Regions from separate parts of the Streptomyces sp. NPDC027663 genome, predicted to be linked through region 2. Evidence: riboswitches for the same ligand, from Rfam matches in the RefSeq annotation. Region 2 holds a riboswitch; the other holds the start of a gene.
The links. A riboswitch is a leader RNA that binds a small molecule or an ion and turns the genes downstream of it on or off. The one in region 2 is predicted to bind cyclic di-AMP.
Positions count from the first base shown of each region.

Region 1: it holds a riboswitch for cyclic di-AMP, as region 2 does, so the genes downstream of both, ACZ4SF_RS07850 (C40 family peptidase) here and ACZ4SF_RS08705 (transglycosylase SLT domain-containing protein) in region 2, are expected to answer to the same signal.

Region 1 is NZ_JBVHSK010000002.1:662,036-666,317, reverse strand. Features, by position in the region: gene ACZ4SF_RS07855 (hypothetical protein) at 178-531, shown strand; gene ACZ4SF_RS07850 (C40 family peptidase) at 598-1,932, opposite strand; cyclic di-AMP (ydaO/yuaA leader) riboswitch at 1,941-2,094, opposite strand; gene pcrA (DNA helicase PcrA) at 2,371-4,282, shown strand, end outside.
Region 2 is NZ_JBVHSK010000002.1:834,713-838,994, reverse strand. Features, by position in the region: gene ACZ4SF_RS08715 (FAD-dependent oxidoreductase) at 1-138, shown strand, start outside; gene ACZ4SF_RS08710 (HAD family hydrolase) at 331-1,143, shown strand; gene ACZ4SF_RS08705 (transglycosylase SLT domain-containing protein) at 1,177-1,659, opposite strand; cyclic di-AMP (ydaO/yuaA leader) riboswitch at 1,664-1,841, opposite strand; gene ACZ4SF_RS08700 (polyprenyl synthetase family protein) at 2,429-3,439, shown strand; gene ACZ4SF_RS08695 (LolA family protein) at 3,686-4,282, shown strand, end outside.

The DNA.
Region 1 (4,282 bases), 170 kb from region 2:
AGTCGTCTTCTTCACGCAGCGTGATGATCGAGCCGCGGAAAGCGGACCAGGCGGGGGTGATCGGGTGCTATGGAGCGCATATATGCAAGGTCTGCCGAGCGTTTTCGCGCCGCCGCCGCCCCTGAGGGCGGGCCCGGTGCGGGGAGCCGTGGCGCCCCCTGGCTAGGCTCCGGCCCCATGGACGTACTCATCCATCTCTTCGTCGGCCTGCACATCGTCGGTATCGCCGCGCTGCTCGGCGGCTTCCTCACCCAGATGAAGGCGATGGGCCAGGGCACGGCCCGGTTCGTGCCCGGGATGCTGCACGGCGCGCTGACCATGCTGGTCACCGGCGTGGCGCTCGTCGGCCTCAATCAGGCCGACGACCACCACGTCAACAACATCAAGATCGGCGTGAAGCTGGCTCTGCTGATCGTGATCCTCGCGCTGGTCTACGTGAAGCGCGACGAGGAGCGGATCGACAAGGGCCTCTTCGGGCTCGTCGGCCTGCTGACCACGGCGAACATCTTCATCGCCGTCCTCTGGACCTGATCTCCGGCCGGACCTGATCTCCGGTCGAACCTGATCTCCCGGGCGGGCGATCTCGGGGCGGCGGGATCAGCCCGGCCGCACCACGCAGCGCACGGCCGACCCGTCGGTGCGGGAGACCGGTTCCTCACGCACGTACGCGCCCGGCCTGGGAGCGTGGATCATCATGCCGTCGCCCGTGCACAGCCCTACATGGTCTGCGTCGTCGTGGAAGAACACGAGGTCGCCGGGGCGCGCCTCGGCAGGCGGGACCGTGGTTCCTGCTTCGGCCTGATCGCGGGCGCTGCGCGGAAGGGTGACACCGGCCGACTTCCAGGCGGCCTGGGTCAGCCCCGAGCAGTCGTAGGAACCGGGGCCGGCGGCGCCCCACACGCACGGCTTGCCGAGCTGCTCCCGGGCGAAGGCGACGGCTTTCCGGGCCTTGGTCGTCGTGTCCGTGCCGGATGTGACCGTCGCAACGGACGCGATCGACGCGGATGTGACCGGAGCGGACGTGATCGACGGGGATGTGACCGACGCGACGGACGTCACCGGTGCGGTGGATGTGACTGAGGCGCCATACATGTCAGGTGCGACAGGTGCGACAGGTGCGACAGACGCGCTAGGTGCGGCAGGCGTGACGGACTGCGCGGCGCTCTGCGCGGTCCGCTGCGACAGCAGCACGCGCGCGTGGGCGAGCTTTTTCTGCACCGCCGCCTTGGCGGTCTTCGGGTCCCTCGCGGCGGCCTCCGGCACGCTGTCCGCGGGCGGGACGACGGCCCTCTCCTGGGCGGACGGCAGGAGGGACGCGTTCCGGACGGACGCGGCGACGGCCGCCTTCCGCGCGGACGGTACCGCCTCCATGCCTCGTGCGGGCGTTACGGCGCCCCTGCCCTGTGCGGGCGTTACGGCGTCCCTGCCTCGTGCGGGCGGTACGGCATCCACACTCCGTCTCGGGGGTGCGACGCTCGTGCCCCGGGCGGGCGTCGCCGCGGCTGTGTCCCGGGCCCCCTCGGGGCCGCGCTGGGCCGGAACGGCGCGGGGCTGGGCCGCGGCGCGGCGGGCCACCTCGTCCCGGAGCCGCTGAAGACTGTCGCCGTGTCGCCGGGGTGCGTCCGCGGGACGCTCCTCGGCCCCGGCGGCGGACCGCTCCCTGCTTGCGGCGGCGGAACGCTCCCTGGCGGTGCCGGCGAAACGCTCCCTGGTCGTGCCGGACGTCTCGGTCGCCGATTCCGCCCGGCGGTACAGATCGTCGATCTTCCGCTCGATCTCCTCCGGGCTCGGCCTGCCGTGACCGGTTTCGGGAGCGGCCTGCGCGGACTGGGAGAGGACGGCCACGGAGGTGAGGGCGGCGGTGGCGAGAGCGGGGGTGCGAATGCCCGTCCCCGGGGTTCCGCCGGGGCGCGGCTTGCGGTGCGACGCCAAGGGAGGCGACTCCTTCCTTGCTGCCGCCTACCGGGTTAGCTGTCGGGTTCGGGCGGACGGAAGGGTTGCCCTACGGCGTCGTCCCGGGCGGGAGTCGGCCGATTCACCCCAGGATCGGTGGGTCCCCGGCTCCGGGCACCACGCAGAGGGCGCACCGGACTCGGCGGAGGCCGCGCGGCCCGGCGACGTTCGCCGGAGAGGGGTCGTGCGGCCTGACGGCAACCTAGCCAACTGGTGTGTCTTCTGTGAAGGTTGGTGTGCGGTTTGTCCGATACATTTCCGTGACCTGATGGCTGGTTCACGCCCGCGTGACCAGGCGCTTCCGTTGTGTGAGCGGTCGGCGGACGCTTTCGACGCGAAGAGCGACCGCTCACCACGCGGGCCATGTTCCGGGGACGGCAACCGGTTGTCGGTGGGGCGGCCTAGACTCGTAGAGCGATGAGCAGCCTCTTTGACGACAGCTTCCTGGCGGACCTCCAGCCCCCTCGCGGGCACGAGGAGGAGCAGCCGCCACCCGAGGACGATCACGCTCCGGAGCCGCTTCCGGACGATCTGTTCGGCGGGAAGTTCGATGTGCCGCCGGACCGTGACGCGTACTACCGCGACGGCGCCCCGCGCCCCGTGATCGACGCGGCGGCGCTCCTGGAGGGACTGAACGACAACCAGCGCGCCGCGGTCGTGCACGCCGGTTCGCCGCTGCTCATCGTCGCCGGCGCCGGCTCCGGCAAGACCCGTGTGCTCACCCACCGCATCGCCCACCTACTCGCCGAGCGGAACGTGCACCCGGGCCAGATCCTCGCGATCACCTTCACCAACAAGGCCGCGGGCGAGATGAAGGAGCGCGTGGAGCAGCTCGTCGGCCCGCGCGCGAACGCGATGTGGGTGATGACCTTCCACAGCGCGTGCGTGCGGATCCTGCGCCGCGAGTCGAAGAAGCTGGGCTTCACGTCGTCGTTCTCGATCTACGACGCCGCCGACAGCAAGCGCCTGATGGCCCTCGTCTGCCGCGACCTGGACCTGGATCCCAAGCGCTTCCCGCCCAAGTCCTTCAGCGCCAAGATCAGCAACCTCAAGAACGAGCTGATCGACGAGGAGGACTTCGCCGCGCAGGCCACCGACGGCTTCGAGAAGACGCTGGCGCAGGCCTACGCCCTGTACCAGTCGCGGTTGCGCGAGGCGAACGCGCTGGACTTCGACGACCTGATCATGACGACGGTCAACCTGCTGCGCGCCTTCCCGGACGTCGCCGAGCACTACCGGCGCCGCTTCCGGCACGTCCTGGTCGACGAGTACCAGGACACCAACCACGCCCAGTACGCCCTCGTCCGCGAGCTGGTCGGGACGGGCGAGCGCGCCGGCGAGGCCGACACCCCGCCCGGCGAGTACGACGTCCCGCCCGCCGAACTGTGCGTGGTCGGTGACGCGGACCAGTCGATCTACGCCTTCCGGGGCGCGACGATCCGCAACATCCTCCAGTTCGAGGAGGACTACCCGAACGCGACGACGATCCTGCTGGAGCAGAACTACCGCTCCACGCAGACCATCCTGTCCGCCGCCAACGCGGTCATCGAGCGCAACGAGTCCCGCCGCCCGAAGAACCTGTGGACCAACGCCGGGCAGGGCGCACGGATCACCGGTTACGTCGCCGACACCGAGCACGACGAGGCCCAGTTCGTCGCCGACGAGATAGACCGCCTCACGGACGCGCGCGAGGCGAAGGCCGGGGACGTCGCCGTCTTCTACCGCACCAACGCCCAGTCCCGTGTCTTCGAAGAGGTCTTCATCCGCGTCGGCCTGCCCTACAAGGTCGTCGGCGGCGTCCGCTTCTACGAGCGCAAAGAGGTCCGGGACGTCCTGGCCTATCTGCGCGTCCTCGCCAACCCCGAGGACTCGGTGCCGCTGCGCCGCATCCTCAACGTGCCCAAGCGGGGCATCGGCGAGCGCGCGGAGGCGATGATCGATGCCCTCGCCCAGCGCGAGAAGATCAGCTTCCCGCAGGCTCTGAAGCGCGTGGACGAGGCGTACGGCATGGCCGCGCGCTCCACCAACGCGGTCAAGCGGTTCAACACGCTGATGGAGGACCTGCGCACGATCGTGGAGTCCGGCGCCGGCCCCGCGACCGTCCTGGAGGCGATCCTCGAGCGCACGGGCTATCTGGCCGAGCTGCAGGCCTCCACCGACCCGCAGGACGAGACCCGCATCGAGAACCTCCAGGAACTCGCCGCCGTGGCTCTGGAGTTCGAGCAGGAGCGCGGTGAGGGAGCCGGGACACCGGGGGCTGCCGCCCCGGGCGGCACGCTTGCCGACTTCCTGGAGCAGGTCGCCCTGGTCGCCGACTCCGACCAGATCC
Region 2 (4,282 bases):
TACGTCTCCTCGGTGCCCGGCCTGTATTTCACCGGCCTGCCGGCGGCGTCCTCGTACGGCCCGGTGATGCGCTTCGTCTGCGGTACGGAGTTCGCCTCCCCGCGCCTGGCGAAGCACCTGGCGTCGGCCCACGGCTGAGACCCGGACGGGGCTGTCCTGCACTCCTGTAGAGGAGCCCGCGAGTACCACCTGGGACTGATCGTCCAAGGCCCGGCTCCGGCCGGTCGTCCGGAACTGACCAGCCGGAACAGGACAGTTGGGGCCGGTCAGCACGTAAGTGCGTGCAACGACGGGTGAGTCGGCGGGGCGCGGTGTCCGTATTCTCTGATCATGGCACCCACCCCCGCACATGCCCTGATCGCCACCGACCTGGACGGGACGCTGCTGCGCGGCGACGACACGGTCTCGGACCGCTCGCTCGCCGCGCTCGCGCGGGTGGTGCGGGCCGGTGCCCGGCATCTGGTGGTCACCGGCCGCCCGGCCCCGCGGGTGCGGCCGCTGCTCGCGGACCTCGGCTGCACGGGGCTCGCGGTGTGCGGGCAGGGTGCGCAGGTCTACGACGCCCGGACCAACCGTCTGCTGTGGTCGGTGCGGCTGGACCGGGAGCTGGCCGAGACCGCGCTCGGCAAGATCGAGGCGGAGGTGGGGCAGGTCTACGCGGCGGTCGACCAGGACGGCGTGGACGGCCTGACGCTCATCGAGCCGGGCTACCGGATGCCCCATCCGACGCTTCCCGCGCTGCGGGTCGGCCGACGGGACGACCTGTGGTGCGAGCCCATCAGCAAGGTGCTGTTGCGGCACCCCGGCCTGTCGGACGACGAGTTGGCGGCCGTGGCGCGGTCGGTGGTGGGCTCGCTGGCGACGGTCACCATGTCGGGGCCGGGGACCGTGGAACTCCAGCCGAGCGGGGTGACCAAGGCCACGGGCCTGGCGCTGGCCGCCGAGCGGCTGGGCATCCATCCCGAACGGGCCCTCGCCTTCGGCGACATGCCCAACGACATCCCGATGTTCGACTGGGCCGGACACGGCGTCGCCATGGCCAACGGGCACGTCGAACTCAAGGCGGTCGCCGACGAGGTCACCTTGTCGAACGAGGACGACGGCGTCGCCGTCGTCCTCGAAAGACTGTTCCCGACCGACTGACCGGGATATCAGTAACGCCCGCTGCGGGTCCGGTCAGTAGGCGCCGAACACGTTGTCGATCGAGCCGTACCGGTCGGCCGCGTAGTTGCAGGCGGCGGTGATGTTCGCGACCGGGTCGTAGATGTCGAACGACGTACCGGCCACGTGGTAGGCGTTGAACGTCGGGTCGATGACCTGGAGCAGACCCTTGGAGGGGATGCCCTTGGCCGCGTTGGAGTCCCAGAGGTTGATGGCCGCGGGGTTGCCCGAGGACTCCCGGATGATGTTGCGGTAGATGCCGTTGTAGGTGCCCGGGATGCCCTTCTCGGCCATGATCGCGAGCGACTCGCGGATCCAGCCGTCGAGGTTGTTCGGGTAGCCGGCGAGGGTGGTGGAGGCCGTCGTGGTGTCGGCCGCCGAGGCGCTGGTCGCGCCGATGACCGGCAGGGCGAGTACGGCGGCGCCGGTGCCGATGGCGGCGAAGGCGCGCAGGAGGCGGCTGTTCCGGGTACGGCAGGGCTGAGCGGCAGCGGGCATGGGGGGTTCCTCTCCGGCGCCTGCGAGGTGAGCTGTCGGGTTCGGGCGGGGAGGTGCCCGGCCGTGCCGGGGGAAGGCACGACTTAACCCCTGGCCGTTCCGATCGGCGTGTGCCGTTCGGGTTGGCGGCTTACCTGGTTCCCCCGCTCCTGCCGTACGAATGAGTTCGTCGATGGGTTACGCGGGCGGCGGCAGGATTCGGCGTCCGCCCGACGGCCCGGAACGTATGCGAGAGCACATGTCGGGAACAAGTACTGGATTCGTACAACGTGCCATTTGACCTTGATCTACGCCGTTTGGGCTGCTTGATCCTTTGCGGTTGCCAATCCTCAACTCGCCAGCAGGAGAAGGGCTCGACGGGGTCCGGGCGGACAGGGTGGGCCGGAGGGGCGCGTGACCCAATTCACGAAATAGCAAATTACTTCAAATCAGACATGAGGGATTCGGGGGATTCAGGCCTGAAGTCGGGCTCGTGGTGGAACCTCGGATGAGGTACGCCTCGTTGTCGTACCGAGAGATGGCCGAAAGGAGGCGTTAGGAGAGGCTTCCAGGTCACGACATGGCGCAAGAATTACGGTTAAGTCAATAAATGTCCGTTCTTACCATCTGATCGCAACTATGCCCGGCCGTGCGTCGATACCGCCCAGGCTGGACCGGTGGGCGCTATCGGTGATCGAAAGAGGACCGGATACGCTGACTTGAGTGAGGGCAGCGACCTATCGACAAACCGTGTAATCGCCAGCAGACACCAGCAGACAGGAGACCCCTCGTGACCGTCGTCGGGCCGTTCGGGCTGAGCGTGCGGGACCAGGCTCTGGAAGCCGATGTCCAGGCCGGATTGACGGCTGTCGAGGAAGGCTTGCTCGAGGCCACCAAGAGCGAGGTCCCGTTCATCACGGAGGCCGCGCAGCACCTCGTACGGGCCGGCGGGAAGAGGTTCCGGCCGCTGCTCGTGATGCTCGCGGCCCAGTTCGGCGACCCCTACGCCCCGGGCGTCGTGCCGTCGGCCGTGGTCGTGGAGCTGACACATCTGGCCACGCTGTACCACGACGACGTCATGGACGAAGCCGCCGTACGGCGCGGGGTGGAGAGCGCCAACACGCGCTGGGGCAACTCCGTCGCGGTCCTCACCGGCGATTTCCTCTTCGCCCGCGCCTCCCAGATCCTCGCCGACCTCGGCCCCGAGGCGGTCCGGGTGCAGGCCCTCGCGTTCGAACGGCTGGTGACCGGCCAGATCCTGGAGACCGCGGGTCCCACGGACGGCCGTGACCCGGTCGAGCACTACCTGGACGTGCTCGGCGGCAAGACGGGCTCCCTGGTGGCGGTGTCCTGCCGGTTCGGCGCGATGATGTCCGGCGCCGACGAGACGGTGGTCGACGTGCTCACCCAGTACGGGGAGCGGCTCGGGGTCGCCTTCCAGCTCGCCGACGACGTCCTGGACATCGCCTCCGACTCCCACGAGTCCGGCAAGACCCCGGGCACCGACCTGCGCGAGGGCATCCCCACCCTCCCCGTGCTCCGGCTGCGCGAGCAGGCCGCCCGCCTCGGACTGCCCGCGGACGTCGCACTGTGCGAGCTGCTGGACTCCGACCTCAGCGACGACACCCGGCACGCCGAGGCACTGGCCGCGCTGCGCGCGCACCCCGCCCTGGAGCAGGCCCGTCGGGACACCGTGCGGTACGCGGAGGAGGCGCGGGCCGCGCTGGCCCCGCTGCGGGAGTGCGATGCCAAGGCGGCGCTCATGGAGCTGTGCGACGCGGTGGTGCACCGGGCCGGCTGACCAGGCCGGTCACCCGTACGGGCGGCGCTCTCCGGCACGACCCCTACGGGTCGGGGGAGACGCCGCCTTCGTGTGTCATACCGCAGGCGTACATGCAGTTGGCTCCGAGGTCTGACGCTTCTTCACGGCTGATTTGGTGAGATGGAAACCACGGAAATCACCACTCCTCACCGATTCGGGTGAGAATGGCGGCTCAGGTGTACCAGCGTGAGGACAGCCGCCGCCGACGACGGAGGTAAGGCACACATGGCACCGTACGAATCCGACGACGCAGTGGGCGCCGCGCGAGAGGACGCCGCGCGGGACGCTGCCCCGCGCTCCGGCCGGCGCGCGGCCGCCCGGTACGCCGTACCGGTCGCGGTGGTGGGGGTGGCGGCGGCCACGATCGGGCTGGTCCCGGCGCTCGCCGACTCCGGTGACCCCGACCTGCCGAAGATCAGCGCACAGCAGCTCATCGAGAAGATCGCCAAGTCGGACGTGCAGCAGCTGTCCGGCACCGTGAAGATCAGCACCGACCTCGGCCTGCCGGACCTCGGCGGCCTGGAGAACAGCCTGGCGTCCGGGGCGGCCCAGGGCGACGACGGCTCCTCCGCGGACCCGACGTCCAAGCTTACCGAGCTGGTCTCCGGCACCCACACCCTGCGCGTCGCCACCGACGGCCCGGACCGGCAGAAACTGTCGCTCCTGGAGAGCGGCGCGGAGTACAGCCTGATCCACAACGGCAAGGACGTCTGGGGCTACGACAGCAAGAGCAACGAGGTCTACCACGGAACCGCGGCCGCCTCCGGCAAGGACCACCAGGCCGAGCCGCCGGCCACGCCCGAGGACTTCGCCGACGAGGCC